One region of the Shewanella sp. 5S214 genome, then DNA from elsewhere that is predicted to be linked to it. Evidence: predicted binding sites of a transcription regulator. Region 1 holds the regulator's gene; the other holds the start of a gene.
The links. The regulator ArgR, encoded in region 1, controls arginine synthesis, uptake and breakdown. The targets are predictions, from matches to a motif close to ANTGAATANNTATTCANT.
Positions count from the first base shown of each region.

Region 2: the regulator ArgR is predicted to act here: its motif matches at 2,732-2,749, upstream of ACED29_RS01800 (YjiH family protein).

Region 1 covers NZ_JBGOOV010000008.1:135,215-150,493, reverse strand. The annotation lists gene ACED29_RS07715 (DUF481 domain-containing protein) at 302-1,042, opposite strand; gene ACED29_RS07710 (MATE family efflux transporter) at 1,159-2,499, opposite strand; gene fba (class II fructose-bisphosphate aldolase) at 2,692-3,756, opposite strand; gene ACED29_RS07700 (phosphoglycerate kinase) at 3,907-5,082, opposite strand; gene epd (erythrose-4-phosphate dehydrogenase) at 5,164-6,183, opposite strand; gene tkt (transketolase) at 6,372-8,366, opposite strand; gene metK (methionine adenosyltransferase) at 8,906-10,057, shown strand; gene ACED29_RS07680 (GNAT family N-acetyltransferase) at 10,215-10,880, shown strand; gene ACED29_RS07675 (hypothetical protein) at 10,950-11,306, opposite strand; gene ACED29_RS07670 (N-acetyltransferase family protein) at 11,352-11,909, opposite strand; gene ACED29_RS07665 (hypothetical protein) at 11,913-12,131, opposite strand; gene ACED29_RS07660 (META domain-containing protein) at 12,254-12,679, shown strand; gene argR (transcriptional regulator ArgR) at 12,846-13,316, shown strand; gene ACED29_RS07650 (Dyp-type peroxidase) at 13,377-14,315, opposite strand; gene ACED29_RS07645 (ABC transporter ATP-binding protein) at 14,797-15,279, opposite strand, start outside.
Region 2 covers NZ_JBGOOV010000002.1:109,459-114,803, reverse strand. The annotation lists gene radA (DNA repair protein RadA) at 1-601, shown strand, start outside; gene ACED29_RS01805 (PilZ domain-containing protein) at 687-1,052, opposite strand; gene ACED29_RS01800 (YjiH family protein) at 1,211-2,488, opposite strand; gene ACED29_RS01795 (U32 family peptidase) at 2,925-3,872, opposite strand; gene ACED29_RS01790 (peptidase U32 family protein) at 3,882-4,883, opposite strand; gene ACED29_RS01785 (SCP2 domain-containing protein) at 5,023-5,345, shown strand, end outside.

The DNA.
Region 1 (15,279 bases):
ATTCGTGAACCAGTCCGCGAATATAGCGTTTTTTTGCGCGAGGTTTAATTGCACGATAATGAATGTAGAAAGGACTAAATTACCGCATTGGAGCTATGGCAAAATTCAGATTGAGAGATGGGATCAAGAAGTCGAACCAATAACAGGTAGCCTATAAAATAGTACTAACATATTGAGACATGCAAGGTCGCATTAAGTATCAAGACTGTTGATATGACACCATTTCAAACGAGCATAAAAAAAGCTGGCAAAGCCAGCTTTTTTTAAACGTTACTCGTATTAATGTCGCTTGAACATTAACTTAGAATGCATAAAGTAATGTCATGTTTGTTTCAGTATCTGTGCTTTCTTTATCATCAAGCGGTTCACTGTTATAACGAACAATAACGGCAAACTTCATCGCTAATGCACCAATAATATTGGCAGTCAGTGATGTTTCAGAACGAGCATCTAATTTAGACCCCCAATCGGCAATAAATTTCTGCTGGAACTTAGATGAGTCGCTGATCTTAGTTTGGAAATCGATAACTGCGTGAGCAATAATACTGTCTTGGCTATCGTAACCTTCAGCAAGTGATGATTCTTCATCAAGTTGTTGGTAAATATAACCAGGACCAGCCTCTGCTTTTAAAGACATTCTGTCAGTATCGATAAAGCGATGACCATAACCGGCAGACGTGGTAGACGTTAAATCGTAACCCGTAAATGGATCCACTTCATAGTTTGTGTTAGCAAACATATAGCTCACATCATTAATCTGGTAGTTACCTTGCACCCCAAGAAAATAACGTTTTGCAGTCACTTCTTTAGTGTCTTCTTTGTACAGTCCTTCTAACACATACTGATTTTCCCAGTTACCCAATTCTTGCTTTAACGCTAAGCGCGCTTTAAACGAAGAAGTATCAGTGTTACCTGTCGTTAATGTGGCACCTACTTCAGCCTCACCAGCTAAAGTCGCATCGCCTTCAACAAACTCACTTCCAGCATGTGCTGCAAATGGCATGGTTAGTGTAATAGCTGCAGCAATTAGCAGTTTTTTCATGTCATTTCGTCCTATATTTACAATTTACAAAAATCTAATGGAGGGTGTATGTCTAAAATTTCCACGCATATTACCACTTTGATCACAAAATTGAAAAAATAGTCTTGCCTCAAGTATTAGGCCACTAGGCTCTTATTATGCCAACGACCACTTCGCCAGCGCCATAGCATGGCTAATCCCCTAACCCATTCATCCAAGGCTAAAGCAGCCCAAATGCCCAGCAAGCCAAACTCAAGATGAATACCAAGATAATAAGCACCAGGCACAGCAATACACCACATGGAAAACACTCCCATGAAAAAAGGAAACTTGGCGTCACCACTGGCTCTTAAGGCATTAATCACCACTAAGTTAAAGGTTCTACCCGGTTCCATAATGAGTGTGATCACAAATAACTGCCCCACCAGCACAATAATATCTTGCTCATCCGTAAATAAAGCAACAAGATTTGGTCCCCATATTGCGGCGAATAAAGCCACAATACTGGTCACAATCAGACCTAACTTTAATGCTCGATACATTTGCTGCTCTGCGGCTTTTAATTGCTTAGCCCCCACCATATGGCCAATAATAATTTCATTACCGATCCCGATAGATAAGCCGAACAATAAAATAAACATACAGATTTGAAAATACAACGATTGCGCAGCTAAGGCTTTATCGCCCATTAAGCCAACAAATGAGGTAACGACCATAAATTGCAACATCCACGAGACGTTTTCGCCCGCGGCAGGTAAACCAATGTGAAACACCTTTTTCAGCATGGCTTTATTAGGGCGCAAAATACTCGGCAAGTGCAATGGGATTTTTGTGTAACGCACAAACAATAGCATCATAATGCTCACACCTACGAGTCGCCCAGCCACGGTACTAATAGCCACACCAGCGACACCCATTTGTGGCAAACCAAACCAACCATAAAGTAATAGTAAGTTGCCAATAAAAGTGATGATATTCATCGATAACGTCACCCACATGGCTTGCTGAGTAAAACCATGTGCCCGCATTCCCGCCGCTAAGCACATGGCCATCGCCTCAGGAATTAAACATAAACCAACAATCTGGAGATACAACTTACCATCGGCCATAAGCTCTGCTGGTAAATTCATTAAATTCAACATCATGGTTGAACCGGATAAAATACCTATCGCAGCGACCAACCCAACTAAAAAATTAAAGCCAATGGATGAATACACTACGGCACTTGCAGCAGCTTTATTTTGCGAACCTAAATACTGGGTAATGACCACACTGGCACCGATACTGACGAAACTAAATAACGTAATTGCCAGTTCAAATACCATGTTACCAACAGACAACGCCGCCACACCTTGATAAGACACATGGCTTATCATAAAGGTGTTAATTGCGGCAGTTAAAAAGTGTAAAGCAAAATCAACAAATAATGGCCAAGTCAATGAAAATAGCGATAACGGGGCATTAGGCTTAACAAGCATAGAATTAATTCAACTATAAAGTGGGCTAACAGATTTGGACTGTATGGGTAAATGATGACGTTTTAGCGTCAATTTTTAAGTCGAGGATAATGCTGGATAACGTTTAAAAAAACAACACTTTTCGTTATTTAGTTACAAAAAAATCAGCCCATTCAAAAAATGAGCTGATTTATTATGCTAGCGTTAATAGGTTTACATGATTTTAGGATCAAGTTCGCCAGATTGATAAGCTTTATACATTGCTTGCAGTGACTTAGGCTTAATTTTAGAGCCCATACCTGCACAACCAAATGCTTCATAACGAGTAGTACAAATGTCAGCCATCGCTTCCATTGATGCTTTCAAGAATTTACGTGGATCAAATTCTGCTGGATGTTCAGCCAAGAATTTACGCACAGCACCCGTTGATGCTAAACGTAAATCGGTATCAATGTTCACTTTACGCACACCGTGCTTAATGCCTTCAACGATTTCTTCCAGCGGTACGCCGTACGTTTCTGGAATTTCACCACCGTATTGGTTAATGATTTTCAGCCATTCTTGCGGTACTGAAGATGAACCGTGCATAACTAAATGCGTGTTAGGGATACGCGCATGAATTTCTTTAATACGGTCGATACGTAACACATCGCCAGTAGGTTTACGGCTAAACTTGTACGCACCATGGCTAGTACCAATGGCAATGGCTAATGCATCAACATGAGTATCGGCAACAAAACGCGCAGCTTCTTCTGGCGTTGTTAACATTTGGTCCATGCTAAGAATGCCCGAAGCCCCGACACCGTCTTCTTCGCCCGCTTGGCCAGTTTCTAAACTGCCTAAACAGCCAATTTCACCTTCAACAGACACACCACAAGCATGGGCAAATGCCACAGTACGGCGAGTGACATCAACGTTGTAATCGTATGACGCAGGTGTTTTACCATCAGCCATTAGCGAGCCATCCATCATGACTGATGACATGCCTAACTGAATTGAACGCTGACAAATGTCAGGATCAGTACCGTGATCTTGATGAATACACACAGGGATATCAGGATACTGCTCAAGTGCCGCTGCCATTAAATATTTTAAAAATTGTGGGCGAGCATATTTACGTGCACCAGCAGAAGCCTGAACAATCACAGGGCTGTCAGTCGCTTCAGCCGCTTGCATAATTGCACGCATTTGCTCAAGGTTATTCACGTTAAAAGCAGGGACGCCATAACCATGCTCTGCAGCGTGGTCAAGCAGTTGTCGTAGAGAGATAAGAGCCATTTTTTTGTTCTCCAATAATAGGGTGATTACTCACCTAGGTCACTATCGTTTGGACGGATTTTTTACTCTACCGCAGCTAAACAGCCACTGTGGTAGAGCAGTTTTTTTATAGTTATTATTTGGTTTTACGGCATCAATACTTGGTGTGGACTAAGCGCCACGCTTTTCAAGCATTGCTACTGCGGGAAGTTCTTTGCCTTCTAAAAACTCAAGGAAAGCACCACCGCCGGTTGAAATATAAGATACTTTGTCGGCAATATTGTATTTATCCACTGCCGCTAGAGTGTCACCACCGCCGGCAATAGAAAATGCTTTTGAATTAGCAATGGCCTCAGCAATACGCTTAGTACCTTCACCAAATTGATCGAATTCAAACACGCCCACAGGACCATTCCAGACTATGGTACCAGCTTGTTCAATTATCTTAGCCAGGGCTTCAGCACTGTCTGGACCAATATCGAAAATCATATCGCTGTCAGTAACATCATTGACAGATTTCAGTGTCGCGGCCGCTGTCGGGCTAAATTCACTGGCAACAACCACATCGGTTGGTACAGGAATATCACCACCACGGCTTCGAGCGTTAGCCACAAGACGTTTAGCTTCTTCAACTAAATCAGCCTCATACAGTGACTTACCCACTTTATAACCTGCTGCAGCAATAAAAGTATTGGCGATACCGCCGCCGACGACTAACTGGTCAACTTTGGTCGATAAGCTTTCAAGGACAGTTAATTTGGTCGATACTTTAGAGCCACCCACTATCGCCACCATTGGACGGGCAGGATTATCCAGTGCTTTGCCTAATGCATCTAATTCTTGGGCCAATAACGGACCGGCACAAGCAACAGGAGCATATACACCAACACCATGAGTAGAAGCCTGGGCACGGTGAGCGGTACCGAATGCATCCATGACATACACGTCGCATAATGCCGCCATTTTCTTCGCTAATGTGTCATCGTTTTTGCCTTCGCCCACATTGAAGCGAACGTTTTCAAATACCACAACTTCACCAACATTAACGTCAACGCCATCAAGGTAGTCACTGACCAGACGCACTGGGCAATCAAGTGCTTTAACTAGATAGTCCACTACCGGTTGCATTGAATACTCAGAATTAAACTCGCCTTCTGTTGGGCGACCTAAATGCGACATTACCATTACGGCAGCGCCTTTCTTTAATGCGAGTTGAATCGTTGGTAATGACGCACGTAAACGCGCATCACTGGTCACCACACCGTCACTGACAGGCACGTTTAAATCTTCGCGAATAAGCACGCGCTTATTTTGTAGATCTAAATCTGTCATGTTTATAATTGCCATAATTAGCCTTTCCTTTTTAAGTTAAAACAAAATTTTTACTGTGTAATCGGTTAACACCCATTACTCAAAATGTGATTAAGGTTATTGGTCCAGTTTTGCTTGGATCATCGCTAAACTGGTATCTAACATGCGGTTAGCAAAACCCCATTCGTTGTCGCACCATAATAATAATTTGACCAAGTGGCCTGCGCTGACACGAGTTTGAGTACCATCAACAATACTTGAACGGGGATCATGGTTAAAGTCGCACGATACCAACGGCTCGTCAGTATAGCCTAAAATACCATTAAAACTGCCGTTTGAGGCACGTTGTAACACACTGTTAATCTGTTCAATATTAACTTTTTTCTCAAGCGTGACAGATAAGTCGATCGCGGTCACATTTATGGTTGGCACTCGCACGGAAATGGCTTCAAACTTATCTTTCATGTGCGGCAGAATACGTTCAATACCGCGAGCTAATTTAGTGTCAACCGGAATAATAGACTGACCTGCGGCGCGCGTTCTGCGCAGATCATCATGGTAAGCATCAATAACCTGCTGATCATTCATCGCCGAGTGAATTGTAGTAATAGCACCACTTTTGACTTCAAAATGCTTATCGAGAACATCGATGACTGGAACAATACAATTAGTGGTGCAAGAAGCGTTAGAAATAACACTATGCTCTGGGCGTAATAAATCATGATTAACGCCATACACAATAGTGGCATCAACATCTGCAGAGGAAGGATGGCTAATAAGAACTTGTTTAGCGCCAGCGTGAATGTGTGCCTCGCAAGCTTGACGGTCGATTAAACTGCCTGTGGCCTCATAGACGATATCAATATCAAGTTCAGCCCAAGGTAGTAACTTAGCATCTGCTTGATTGAGCAACAAAATACTGTCGTCACCAATCAGTAACTGATCATCCTTTAGCTTAACGGTATGCTTAAAACGACCATGGGTGGTGTCATACTGGGTTAAATGACAAATGGCTTCTGGCTTTGCCAACTCATTGATTGCCACAATTTGGATCTGTTGACGTTTTCCTGACTCATACAAGGCACGAAGTATTGAGCGGCCAATCCGGCCATAACCATTAATTGCAACTCGAATCATTTAGGGTCCAGAGTAATTAACCTAGGCACTTATTATTTAATCAACCATGATAACATACTGAAATATAAGTGATTTAGCATATATTATTTTACGTGAATAAAAGACATAAAAAAACGGCCTGCAATCATATTGCAAGCCGTTATTATACAGATTATACACTTAATAGATAAGTGTTTAATCTCAGATGATTATCCTAAAGATTGGACAGTTTTTACTACATTATCAACAGTGAAGCCGAAATGCTTAAGTAAATCACCACCAGGAGCAGACTCACCGAAGGTCGTCATGCCAACAACACCGCCCTCAAAACCAATGTATTTGTACCAGAAATCAGTATGCGCAGCTTCAATAGCAACACGCTTAGTGACACCTTTTGGTAATACAGATTCTTTGTAAGCAGCATCTTGCTTATCAAACTCAGTCGTAGAAGGCATAGAAACCACGCGCACTTTCTGGCCGAGTTTGCTTAACTCAGCGGCTGAATCCATGGCTAATTGCACTTCGCTACCGGTTGCAATTAAGATCACATCAGCAGTGCCTTGACAATCAGACAGTACATAACCGCCTTTAGCAACGTTAGCTAATTGCTCCGCAGTACGCGCTTGAGCCTTAAGACCCTGACGACTGAAAACTAATGATGTTGGTGCATTACGGCGCTCAATTGCCGCCTTCCATGAAACAGCCGTTTCTGCTGCATCACATGGACGCCATACTGCCATATTTGGCGTTAAACGTAAGTTAGCTAATTGCTCAATAGGCTGATGCGTTGGACCATCTTCGCCTTGACCAATAGAGTCATGGGTATAAACGAAAATGTTTTGAATACCCATTAATGCTGACATACGTACTGCGTTACGCGCGTATTCCATAAACATCATGAAGGTAGCGCCATAGTTAATAAAACCACCATGCAACGAAGCACCGTTCATAATACCGCTCATACCGAATTCACGTACACCGTAATAGATGTAGTTACCGGCAGGATCGTCTTGAATACCTTTTGAGCCAGACCACAGCGTTAAGTTAGAACCAGCTAAGTCTGCGCTACCGCCAAGTAATTCTGGCAACATAGCACCAAAGAAACCAATCGCATTTTGAGACGCTTTACGGCTCGCAATACCTTCGGCTTTATCTTGGCTTTCTTGGATAAAGGCTTGTGCTTTTGCTTCAAAATCAGCAGGTAAATCACCCTTTAAAACACGGCGATCATATTCTGCAGCAAGTTCTGGGAACGCAGCTTGATATGCAGCAAACTTGTCATTCCATAATGACTCATTCGCCTCACCTTTATGTTTCGCATCCCAACCAGCATAAACATCAGATGGGATTTCAAAAGGAGCGTGTGGCCAGTTTAAGAACTCACGAGCGGCTGCAATTTCAGCATCACCTAATGGTGCACCATGACAATCATGGCTGCCCGATTTGTTCGGAGAACCAAAACCAATAATGGTTTTACAGCAAATCATCGATGGCTTATCGGTGACAGATTTAGCTTGTTCAATTGCTGCACGGATGGCATCAGGATTATGACCATCAACATCAGCAATAACATGCCAGCCATAAGCTTCAAAGCGCTTAGGCGTATCATCAGTGAACCAACCTTCAACATGACCATCGATAGAAATACCGTTGTCATCCCAAAATGCCACTAACTTACCTAGGCCTAATGTGCCGGCTAATGAACTGGCTTCGTGAGAAATACCTTCCATTAAACAGCCATCACCTAAGAAACAGTAGGTAAAATGATCAACAATATCGTGACCTGGACGGTTAAACTGAGCCGCTAAGGTTTTTTCGGCAATCGCCATACCAACAGCATTGCTCAAACCTGCGCCTAAAGGACCGGTGGTGGTTTCAACACCTGGAGTATAACCATACTCAGGATGACCAGGTGTTTTTGAATGTAATTTACGGAATTGCTTTAACTCTTCAATCGGCAACTCATAGCCTGATAAATGCAATAAAGAGTAGATAAGCATAGAGCCATGACCGTTTGACAGAACAAAACGATCGCGATCGACCCAGTTAGGATTAGTTGGATTGTGCTTTAGAAAATCATTCCATAGCACTTCGGCGATATCAGCCATACCCATTGGGGCACCTGGATGACCAGAATTGGCTTTTTGAACCGCATCCATACTTAAGGCGCGAATAGCGTTAGCGAGTACTTTACGAGATGACATGCTCTCTCCTGCTTGTTTGTAAGGTCTAGCGGGCAATTGTGAAGCCATATTTTCCCCTACAAGGCGATGTGACGCAAATTAAAATTTCTCTCATTACATTTTTAGTCAGTAATAAGCTCACTTTTACCTATTAAGGTCGTCTTACCGCTGATGTTTATTGGGTAGATAACATGCAAAAGCCCCGTAATGAACAGTTACACACTGAGTAATTATTTATTGACAGTCAGCTTAGAAAACAGCGCTGTGTAAATAAAACCTCAACTTGTCTCAACACACAACACCTCATAATCATCCTCAATATTGTTCAATTAATGGCACCAAAGTGTTTAAAGCAGACCAACAAAAATGATTAAAACTTAATTTAATCATAAGTTTAATTAACCCATTAGCTAAACACACTCATAGAGAGTAAAAAATATTCATGCACTACTGCACAATTATCTGCTTAAATTCGTATTAAGGGGTGTTATCAAATTAGATTTCGACTAAAATAGACGTCTAGACGTATATTCAAATGCAACCAACGAGATTTTCCTATTATGGCAAAGCACTTGTTTACCTCTGAGTCGGTCTCAGAAGGTCATCCAGATAAAATCGCCGATCAGATTTCTGATGCGGTATTAGACGCAATACTTGAGCAAGATCCAAAGGCTCGTGTTGCGTGCGAAACGTATGTTAAAACCGGTATGGTATTAGTGGGCGGTGAAGTCACCACTTCTGCTTGGGTAGACATTGAAGAAATTACCCGTAAAACCGTCCGCGAAATCGGTTACACCAATTCAGATATGGGTTTTGATGCTGATTCATGTGCGGTACTTAATGCCATTGGCAAACAGTCACCAGACATCAATCAAGGCGTTGACCGCTCAGATCCTGCTGAACAAGGCGCTGGCGATCAGGGCTTAATGTTTGGCTATGCCAGCAATGAAACCGACGTATTAATGCCTGCACCTATCACTTACGCTCATAAGCTAGTTAAGCGTCAGTCAGAAGTGCGTAAAGACGGCACTTTACCTTGGTTGCGTCCAGATGCAAAAAGCCAAGTAACCTTTGCATATGACGATGGCAAAATCATCGGTATCGATGCGATTGTATTGTCAACTCAACATCGTGAAGACGTAACACAAGCAGATTTGATTGAAGCCGTAATGGAAACCATCATCAAGCCTGTATTACCTGCACAATGGTTAAACAAAGACACTAAATACTTTATCAACCCTACTGGTCGCTTTGTTATTGGTGGACCTGTTGGTGATTGTGGTTTAACAGGACGTAAGATTATCGTTGATACTTACGGCGGAATGGCGCGCCATGGTGGCGGTGCATTCTCAGGTAAAGACCCATCGAAAGTAGACCGTAGCGCAGCTTATGCTGCACGTTATGTGGCTAAGAATATTGTTGCTGCAGGTCTTGCTGATCGCTGTGAGCTACAAGTGTCTTATGCTATTGGTGTTGCAGAGCCAACATCTATCAGTATCGAAACATTCGGTACTGGCAAAGTGTCTGAAGAAGTATTGATCAAATTGATCCGTCAGCACTTTGAGCTGCGTCCTTATGGTTTAACCGCAATGCTAGATTTGGCGCGTCCTATCTATCAACAAACTGCAGCTTATGGCCATTTTGGTCGCGATATATTCCCTTGGGAAGCGACAGATAAAGCTGAGATTCTCCGTGCTGATGCCGGACTATAATAAGCTAGGTATCGATATAGCCTTAACGCTTGTTGGCTAAGCTAAAACGATATCAAACATAAAACCGCCATTTGGCGGTTTTATGTTATTAGCGCTATCCAATTTGCACTAGCAGATGTAATAAGGTAATGATTTAATCTCGACACTGGGTCTCATTATGTATCAAGCCACTTGGCTAGAAAAAAATATAATAGCAAAGCAAGCTGTTGCACCGCCATCCATGGGGGCGGCACCCATTGAAGGTGATTCGATTGCGAATAAGTCGATTGCGAGTCATCCTACCGCTTTAGAAGGCAACGCGATTGAACTTGCTGAAAGCAAACTCTCAGCGATAAAGCTCTGTGCAATAAAAGAATGGTCAGCCATTAAATTATTCTATCGTCAGCATATGCCTTATGCGCGATTAGCTCAAAAAGAAGCCATAGCAGTTATTAATCACCTAAACTCAAGCGCTACTGATAATCAAGACAGGAGTGATGACGTTAATAGAGCGACATTCAGACCGCGAAATATTATTGCCGCTATAAGAGTCAAACCGATAGGCCACTATCAACTGGTAAATGGGTTGTTAGTTCACCCCGACTATCGTGGCCAACACCATGCAAGCCACTTATTACAGTTTATTGCACCTAGATTAAAGACTAAACATTGCTTCTTATTTGCTCACCCATGGTTAATAGGCTTATATCAACAGCAGCACTTTGTGGCGATAGAACCGCGGCAAATATCGCAGTTACCAGCAGAAATAACCCAATTATACTATCGTTACCACTCTGAAGAACGACCACTGGTACTGATGCAGTTAAATAACCCTGAGCAATAATGCACATCAATGATTTAGCTAAATCATCCTAATGCGTAAACATAAATGAAGATAGTACAATAAAATAGGTTAACAATGATCGAAATGCGCACTTTCAATGCACATAAATGACACTTGCTGCATACTCATTATTGGCACATCTTTGACACTAATTGATGCCATATTGATCTGCTCAATTTGAGTAAATAAGGCTATCGCAGCATGATAGTCATTGGTTACCCCACAAAATACCCATCTATCATGCCAGCGCACAAAATATCCTGATTGCTGCACTTGTAGATTATCCTTACAGTGCACACTTGCTTCAATACAATCATATGATTCATTTGCCTCAGCCAATACCGCGGCAATCAGCTTCATGTTGTCAAATGCTGATAATCTTAAACCAAGGTAAGGTGAAAAAAGGGTTTCAAAGTCAGTACTCATTATATTCCTAATTAATAACCACTTTATTCACGCACCAAGACATAGTTAGCTGATGACATTGGCTGTAGAGGTGGCCAATAAACAATAATCACGTTGTTCAAAACGAAATTGTTCAATCTGTGTCATCGCAGCTTTTTGTTGATGTGCCGCTAAAGAGCGAGCATTGTCTGCAGCAACATAGGTCACCATAAATGGAAAGCTAGTGTTTACTTGTTTTTTTAACTCACTCACTAACGCCGCAAACACGCCTTGGCCACGTTTTGACTCTTGGATCCAAACCGGCCCATATTGACACGAATTGGTCGTCGATAAAGCTTGCCCAGCCAACTCGGCGAACTTAATCTTTTGAATAATATGGCGATACAATGGTTGCGCAGAAAAAAATGACCATCTCGCTGCCATCACATAACCAATAATTTGCCCTTGCTCTTCTGCCACCATAAACCAATGTTGATTAATTAGCTGACCCACCTCACTTTTAGTAAATGAATGAGCATGTAATTGGTTATCTGAACCAGACAACTCATCATCTACATGAGCACGCTCTAACTGCACAATAGCAGTAACATCGGTGAATAACGCCTTACGGATAATAAATGACAATGATTATTCCTTTGGATCTGAATGGGGAGGTTGCTTCTTAGCCCATTCTATCACTAGCGCAACAGGCAGCGGAGACATAATTAATGTTCCTACGCCAATGAGCAATGCAATCACCAACATACCACTGACTTGCTGACCTATATCGCTTTGCCAATATAAGCCTACGCCCACCAGCAACATAATTAAGCCGATGATATGCAACACTTTGACTAATTTAATCATTTGATTCTCTTTAGTTCGTTAAATAATGTTCATTAATCCAAAAACTGACAATTATTTACTCTTTTATTAATGCTCAAGTAGTAGAATAGCGCCAATTTTTTCGTATTTGGAACCCTCTCAGCATGATAAAGCATATTCTCGGCGCCGCAGTTATAGTTATAGGCCTTAGTGCTTGCCAAAGTCCATCGGCCACTGTCTCAAATGAACAATTAATTGGTACTTGGCATGTCGACACCGTCCTCGACACTCCAACCATTAATAATAGTCCTGCAACGTTAGTTTTTGCCGCAGATGGCGAGTTAACAGGTAACAACAGTTGTAATCAATTTTTTGGCAGTTATGCCCAGCAAGGTAACTTTTTACAGCTGGCACCAGCAGGCACTACCATGAAAGCCTGCGTTGACAGCTTTATGAGCCAAGAAGCTGAGTTGATGCAAGCTATCTCATTAGTACAACAAGTTGATTTCTCAAAAGGAAAACTTAATCTATTGTCAGAAAAGGGTGATACCCTATTGGTACTGACAAGACAATCATCGCCATTATCTTAATCATTTATTGCTTAAATGAGTCACAGAACTAACACAAGTGTCAGCTTAAAGTTCCACGACAAAATGAATTTTTATTCAATAAATTTGATTTTTTCTTGACTTAATAAGTCAATCTATTCAAAATGTGCTAGATTTTTGAATAACAAATATAAGATGAAATATCATTATGCCAGCGACAAGAAATCAGGATGAGCTCGTACGAACTTTTAAATCGATTCTCAAAGAAGAACGTTTTGGAAGCCAGAGCGAGATTGTTAATGCGCTTCAAACCGAAGGATTCGGTAATATTAATCAATCTAAAGTATCGCGTATGCTCAGCAAATTTGGTGCTGTTCGTACTCGTAACGCCAAGCAAGAAATGGTCTATTGCCTGCCTGCAGAGCTAGGCGTTCCAACTGCGGGTAGCCCAGTTAAGAATTTAGTGCTAGATGTTGATCATAACCAAGCCATGATAGTGGTAAGAACCAGTCCAGGTGCAGCACAATTAATTGCTCGTTTGCTGGATTCAATAGGTAAACCTGAAGGGATATTAGGTACCATTGCTGGCGATGATACGATTTTCATTTGCCCTGCAAGTATAAAAACTATTGATGATACCTTAGAGACCGTTAGATCTTTATTCAATTATAGTGAATAAAATATCACTATAAAAAAAGCAATGCCATGGCATTGCTTTTTTTTTGCTTAACGCGGGTGGTTACGCATCATCGAATTGAGTTAAAAAATCTAATGATGGCACAAAGAATGATGATCCGGTCAACGCTTTGGTAAACAACATTAAATGATCATGATTTCCATGGCCATCACCGTGCACCATACTGCGAAGCATTTGTTCAAAATGTTCTGGAGTGCGGCACACAGAAATAAAAATCAGCCCTTGCTCTCGAATCGAACCATAAGGCATGCTTTGACGCAGGATTTCTAATGAATTACCTTGCGCATCTTTTAAATTAACTCGCTTGGTATGGCTGGTTAGTGGCTTATCTTCTGACTCATATTCAATATCATCAACTTTAGTTCGACCAAAAATATCTTCTTGTTTTTTCAGTGGTAAACGATGCCATTTACTTAAGTTATGCATGTATTTTTGTACATGAACATAACTACCAGAGGCAAACGCTTTATCTTCATTACCAACCAATGCAACCTCTTGACGATGGCGCCCCTTAGGGTTTTCGGTACCATCAACAAAACCGGTTAAATCACGGCTGTCCATAAAACGGAAACCACGCTCTTCATCAACTAGCTCAACCAAATCTTCAAACATTTGATTAATCTCATTTGCGACAAGATGTAAAATATCGTAACGGTCACAACGAATATGAATAAACAGATCATATTCCATTGCAGGTGCATCACGAATACCTTCATTCATAGCAGGAAAAGGTTTTAATAATGCTGGGCGCGCATCAGGATAAAAGGTATCCCAAAAATTAGCACCAATACCGACAAAGCCATTAAAAGCACTGTCTGCATATTGATCTGTGAGCTCATAGATGTATTGCGCCACATTAGCAATAGATGGACGTAACTGATCTTCAACACCATCATTGGCATTAAACATCAGGTACACACTGTGTAAATTACCTTCTGCGCAAATCCCTAACTGTTCACGAGGCATAGCTTGGTTATCCATATTAACTTGATCCACCTTAATACTAAATGTCGGCCTAAATGATGATAATTTAACGCATTGAACTCATTAGAGAGCGATTCACATATCGTCTTAGTTTAGCTAATGATTAACTAACAATGAGCTTATCTTAATCAAATATAAATTACTTGAAGTGTACTCACATTTAGCTGATTTGTATCACCTATTGCACTCATATTCTCTCAAGTAAAAGATTGAACAGCTGTTTTAATAGATGGCTCACTCAACTCAAGTTATAGGATATTCTTCGTTAGCCGAAATCATAATATTGAGCTTATTGACTCTCAAACTTGTCATTTATTTGATTAACAGACCCACACTTTTATGACTGCATGCTGCAAGTAATGGTCTATTTTAAATTAAAGCAGCACAGTGGGCTAGACAGTAAACGGTTTTATAACAGGTTATGATTCAAGTCTGATGTTAACAATTATGCTCCATATTAAGATGACCATAGCAATCGTTAATTAAAAATGACTAGCGGATGTGGCGCAATGTGAATATCAACTCGTTGGCCAGGTATTAGTGTCGTTGATTGACTACTTACATCCAAGATATCAGCGCCAACTTTCACTTGATAATGGCATACAGTACCCAAAAAATGCCTTTCAACAATACAGCCACGACCATTGGTATTAGGATGAACTTCAATTTGCTGCGGTCGTAATAATACTTGCCCTTGGCTTCCAATCGGCCAAGGTAATTTTTCAGTACTATTAAGATTTCCAAGAGCATAATCAACTTGATAACTCGTGGTTACAGTAACAGGTAAATAATTACCCGCGCCGAGGAAATCAGCCACGTAGCGCTCTTTTGGCGAACGGTATAAGGTTTCCGCTTTACCATGTTGAATAATGGCGCCATCTTTAAATAATGCCAGCTTATCTGCAAAGACAAATGCCTCATCTTTACTGTGTGTCACAAACACCGCACTCACATTTCGCTT
Region 2 (5,345 bases), on a different contig from region 1:
TGGTGATGTTGATACCGTGGGCATATTCCGTATGAGCGAACGCGGTATGGTGAGCGTAGATAATCCCAGTGAGATATTCTTATCGGGTTCTACTACAGAGTCACCTGGCTCGACTATTACCTGTATTCGTAAAGGTAACCGTAATTTACTATTAGAAATCCAATGTTTAACAACTGAAACTGAATCAGAATTTCCCCAGCGTGTATGTGTGGGGTTAAACATGAATCGGATTAAAATGTTAACCGGTATTTTGCGTAAACATACTAAAACCAAAATATTCCACGACACATTTTTTAATATCGTTGGTGGGTTAAAAATTGATGAGTCAGAAACCTGTATCGATTTAGCGCTTGTGACAGCATTATTGAGCAGTTTAAATGACTTTGTGGTGCCAAGAACCACTTGTATTATGGGTGAGTTGAGCTTGAATGGTGATGTGCGCCCAATTGATAGCGGAGTGCCCAGAGTGAGAGAAGCTGCGCAGCATGGTTTTACGGAGATTTTTATTCCATTTCGTAATTATCATAAAACCATGGAAGGGCTCGGCGCAAAAATCATCCCAGTTAAAACTATCCACGAGTTACTTGAGCTGATTAATTAATTTTCGAGTAATACAGCGGGCTATTGGTATAAAAAAGGTAAGTCATTGGCTTACCTTTTTTACATCTCATGGTTTATCTGCAAGCTTAAGGAACTGGTGTGATTAACGAGGTAAGCTCACGATCTAATAATTCTGCATCGCCCATATTGAGTTCGATAATACGGCGCAGATGAGTAATGCTGTCAACATCAATATGAGTGCATTTTAAGCCAAGATGTTCTGGGGTCTTATGAACAATTTCCGCCTCCATGTGCAGTTCAATATCAGAATCGGCTAACACAAACGCTAAGGTTAAAATGGTATGTAGCTGACCAGTATAACCTGCTGGCAGTTCTACTAGAGCGCCATTGAGACTTAAATCTAAAATTTTAGTGCGCCAAGTTTGTTCTGTTTGCGCAAGATGCGCACTGGCTGCAAATAAAATACGAGAAAATTTACGTCTGTTGTCCATGGTTCACCCTTAGTCATCAATATGGCTATGGTACATAGCCAATGCTTATTTGTTAAGCATACTCGATTTATCTCGGTTACGCAGAGAATATTTTGTATAAAAAAGGAGCGCAATGCGCTCCTGAGTTGATATTAAGATGTTATGTTTAGTTGCGCCTACTAAATCAGTAAATGGCCCATTAATGCAATAATAGGAAGCGTTACTAATGTCCGTAGGATAAAGATAACGAACAACTCAAAAAAGTTCACCGGAATTTTACTACCAATCAAAAGAGCACCCACTTCACTCATATAAATAAGCTGAGTGACAGATAATGCCGCAATGACAAAACGGGTTAAGTCAGACTCAATAGAGCTGGCCAATATAGATGGAATAAACATATCGGCAAATCCCACCACAATTGTTTTTGAGGCTTCAGTGGCTTCAGGAATATGCAGTAGCTCTAACAGTGGAATAAATGGCATACCTAAGTAGTTAAAAATTGGTGTATGTTCAGCGAGCACTAACGCAACGGTACCAATAGCCATAACGACTGGAATTACCCCAAAAATCATATCAACAACGTTTTTAATCCCTTCTGTTAGGACATGTTTAATGCCACCAGCAGAGGATGCTCGCTGCATTGCTTGTTCAAATCCCCATGAAAAGACACCGTGACTAGCAGGAATTGTTTCATCATCTTCATGGCGTGGGGTGTCGTCGATATACAGATCTTTTTTCCATGATAACGGCGGTAATTTCGGCACTATGATAGCGGCGACAAATCCTGCCAAACACACAGTGAGATAAAATGGTACAAACAAGTGCTCAAGTTTTACTTGCGATATAACCACTAGACTGAAAGTTATCGATACCGCTGAAAAAGTGGTACCAATAACGGCTGCTTCTCGTGCCGTGTAGAAACGGGTTTCGTATTGTTTGGTGGTCATTAAAATGCCCACACTGCCGTCACCTAACCAGGATGCCATACAGTCAATCGCACTGCGTCCGGGTAAATTGAATATTGGACGCATCACTTTGGTTAATAACGTGCCAAAAAACTCCAATAAACCAAAATTGAGCAATAGCGGCAATAACATGCCTGCAAAAATAAACACTGAAAATAGTACTGGCACTAAATCATTTAAGACTAAACCACCCGTTGCCGATGAAGTAATCGCATCAGGTCCCATCTGCAAATAAACCATGACAATAAAGACCGCACCTAATATCCGCACGGCTAACCAAAATAAATTTACTTTTAATAAGGTGCGTAAAAAAATATTTTTACGCACAAATTTAGGATTAGTAAGCTGGGTGAGCAATGAGGCTATTGCCATAAATACAACGATGCAGGTCACAATAAGCTGAATCGAACTGCCCATTTGGTTTTGCAATGCTTTTGAAATGATTGCAATTGGGATGGTAATCGAACCATTGACAGTGATAGGCGTCATAAACAGTAACAAACCAATCAGTGACGGAATGATAAAGGTAAGAATTGTTTTAATGTTATGTTTTTTGTGTGTCACGTTAAATACACCTTACGTATTTGCTGTAAGTTGGCCAGCTTGGCTATCCAACTGTTTCTTATGGACTGAGATTGAATGTCCATTCAGTTGTGTTTTTTGGGTAGGCAAGGTTACCCCCTTCTTTGCTGTATGTAAAATGATAACTTAATCGAATAGATATTAGTTAAATATGAGTAGATATTTACTTTGCGGGAATGATGTTGTACATGATAAATAACTAATATAATCATTTGGTTAATGATTTGTTTCTGGAGTGTTTCAGCTTTGAGTGTATGAGTTTTTAAGTCGCTTGTATGCCATTAATGAACATGAATATTATCATTGTTATGAGTGGTTGCATTAATGGCAATCGGCTGAGTTTTTATGACGGAAACACAGTTTCTTGGTTCTCTTGGCGATAGTCCATGCCCGGCAATCCGAACCAGTAACCATTGCAATGATGATGAATGATTGCAGTATGCTGCTTGTGATTAAATTGTTGATTGAATAGTTCTTCAGTATTAAATGGGTCGTTTGTTACCTGTTGTAGTGCGCTGGCAAGCTCAGAACCCAAGTCAATATCGGTTAATTTGTTGGGTGAAATCCGCCAATAGTCCACTCCCATGGTGATCATCTGGGGAATTTGGTTAATCAGATTTATTTGCGCCGCTGATTGAGTTTGAATGCCATTTAAGCGTAATAAGGGCTGCGACTCTTGAGTTTGAGCCAATAAACCTTTGCTGTGGCGTTGGCAAATCGTTTGGCATTTATCTTTTGGTAATTGGTAATGCTTAGCGGTAAAGCAGCGCGCTGAAAGAGCTAGCGGCATATAGCCGTGGCCGAGCACTTCAATTTCAAACTTGGGTTTATCGCCTTGATTGATGATACGACTTAACCACTGTTGAGATAACTCACATGGCATAACAAAGCGGAACATGCCTTTTTTATGCAGTAAATCCAGACTGGCCCGATTGTAATTATTAATCATTGGTCCGCACACAAAAGGAACTTTGGCTTGCTGTGCATAATGTACTGCCGCCATATCATTAGCTTCAATACTAAAGTCACCATTCTCAATCGCTTTTTTTAATTCATTGAGCTCTGATTGTGCTTCTATTAGTGCCATGGTCGATAACACCACATGTTTACCATGAGACTTAAGCATATTCGCCAGATCAAGATAGTCGTTAAACTTGAGTTCGCGGCGACGACTGCACACGGTTTCACCTAAGTAAACAGTATCGATATGACTTAATGCCACTTGTTGATAGAAAAGCTCAACGTCAGGTTTTGACCAGCAGTAGCTAATTGGAGCAAGAGATATTTTCATTCTGTAACCTTATTGCCATTGACGCTGATAAGCGCCCAATGTGGTGATTTGTCCTTCGGATACTTTAGCCAATGCTTGCGTCCATTGTGGTTGTTCGCAAAAAGAATCGGGATTGGCCAAATAAGTGTCGATAGCACTGCGCCAAACGTGGGTCACTTGACTTACATAAGCAGGGCTGCGCTGACGTCCTTCAATTTTGAGTGATTTGATGCCCGCTTTAGCGAGTTCAGGTAATAAGCTTAAGGTGCTTAAGCTGGTGGGTGATTCGAGTAAATATTTTGCATCTTGATCGTATTCAGCAACATATCGACCCTTACAGACCACTGGATAGCCCAGTTGTTGACTCGCATCGGCTTTATCGATTAACACATTATTCAGTCTGGTTAATTTATCACTGCCACTGTCTTGCCAGCGAACATGATTCGCGGGAGAGCATGAGCCACCGGTATTCGGGGATTGACCTGTAACATATGATGATAAATGACAACGTCCTTCCGCCATGATGCACAAACTGCCAAATGCAAAGACTTCCAGATCAACAGAGCTGACTTTCGCTAAATCGCGAACCTGCTTTATTGACAGCACTCGTGGTAATACAGCCCGTTCAATATTAAAAGCTTGTTGGTAAAATGACAGCGCTCCGACGTTGGTCGCACTGGCTTGCACCGATAAATGCAACGGAAGGTGTGGATAATGCTGGTGGGCATAATCGAGTAATGATAAATCGGCAACGATAAGCGCATCCATTTCTAATTGTGCGGCTAAATCAACTGCTTGATACCAGCGATGTTCCTCACCGGGTTTAGGGAAGGTGTTTAGGGTTAAAAACACCTTTCGGCCTTGGTTATGGGCTAAGTGAGTCGCTTGAGCTAGCTGTGGGGCAGAAAAGTTTAATCCTGCAAACGAACGCGCATTGGTGTCATCTTTTAGTCCAAGGTAAACCGCATCAGCACCTGCATTGAGCGCGGCTTTGAGTGACGCTAAATTACCGGCGGGGCATAAGAGTTCCATATTGGTGTTCTCATTTTTTCAAAGAACAGGAGTGTAAATGTGATTGAGTTAACATGATTTGATTTAAAACAGGTTTCGTTAGATAAATTACCAGTAAACTCACTTGATTATTGGCTCTATTTGCAAGTAGGTACTCTCGATGACTCAGGCATTATCACAACAATTATCGCAACACTTAGCGCAAAAGGTATTGCATTTCGCACCTCAGGTTAGTCGCCGCTCGCTCAGTGTCATGCCAGAAACATTAAAAATAGCCGCGATCAATACACTGCTTAATCGAGTGTTAGCTGAACAATTGCAGTCAGATGAACTCGATTTTCTCAAACACAAGTGGGTGGGGATTTGTGTTGATGATATTGGTTTACGTTTTGAGGTGGGGATTGCTCAACAATTACAAGTACGATCGTTTACTCAGCCTGATGTGACTTTAAGTGCCAATGTGCCGGAATTGATATTAGTGGC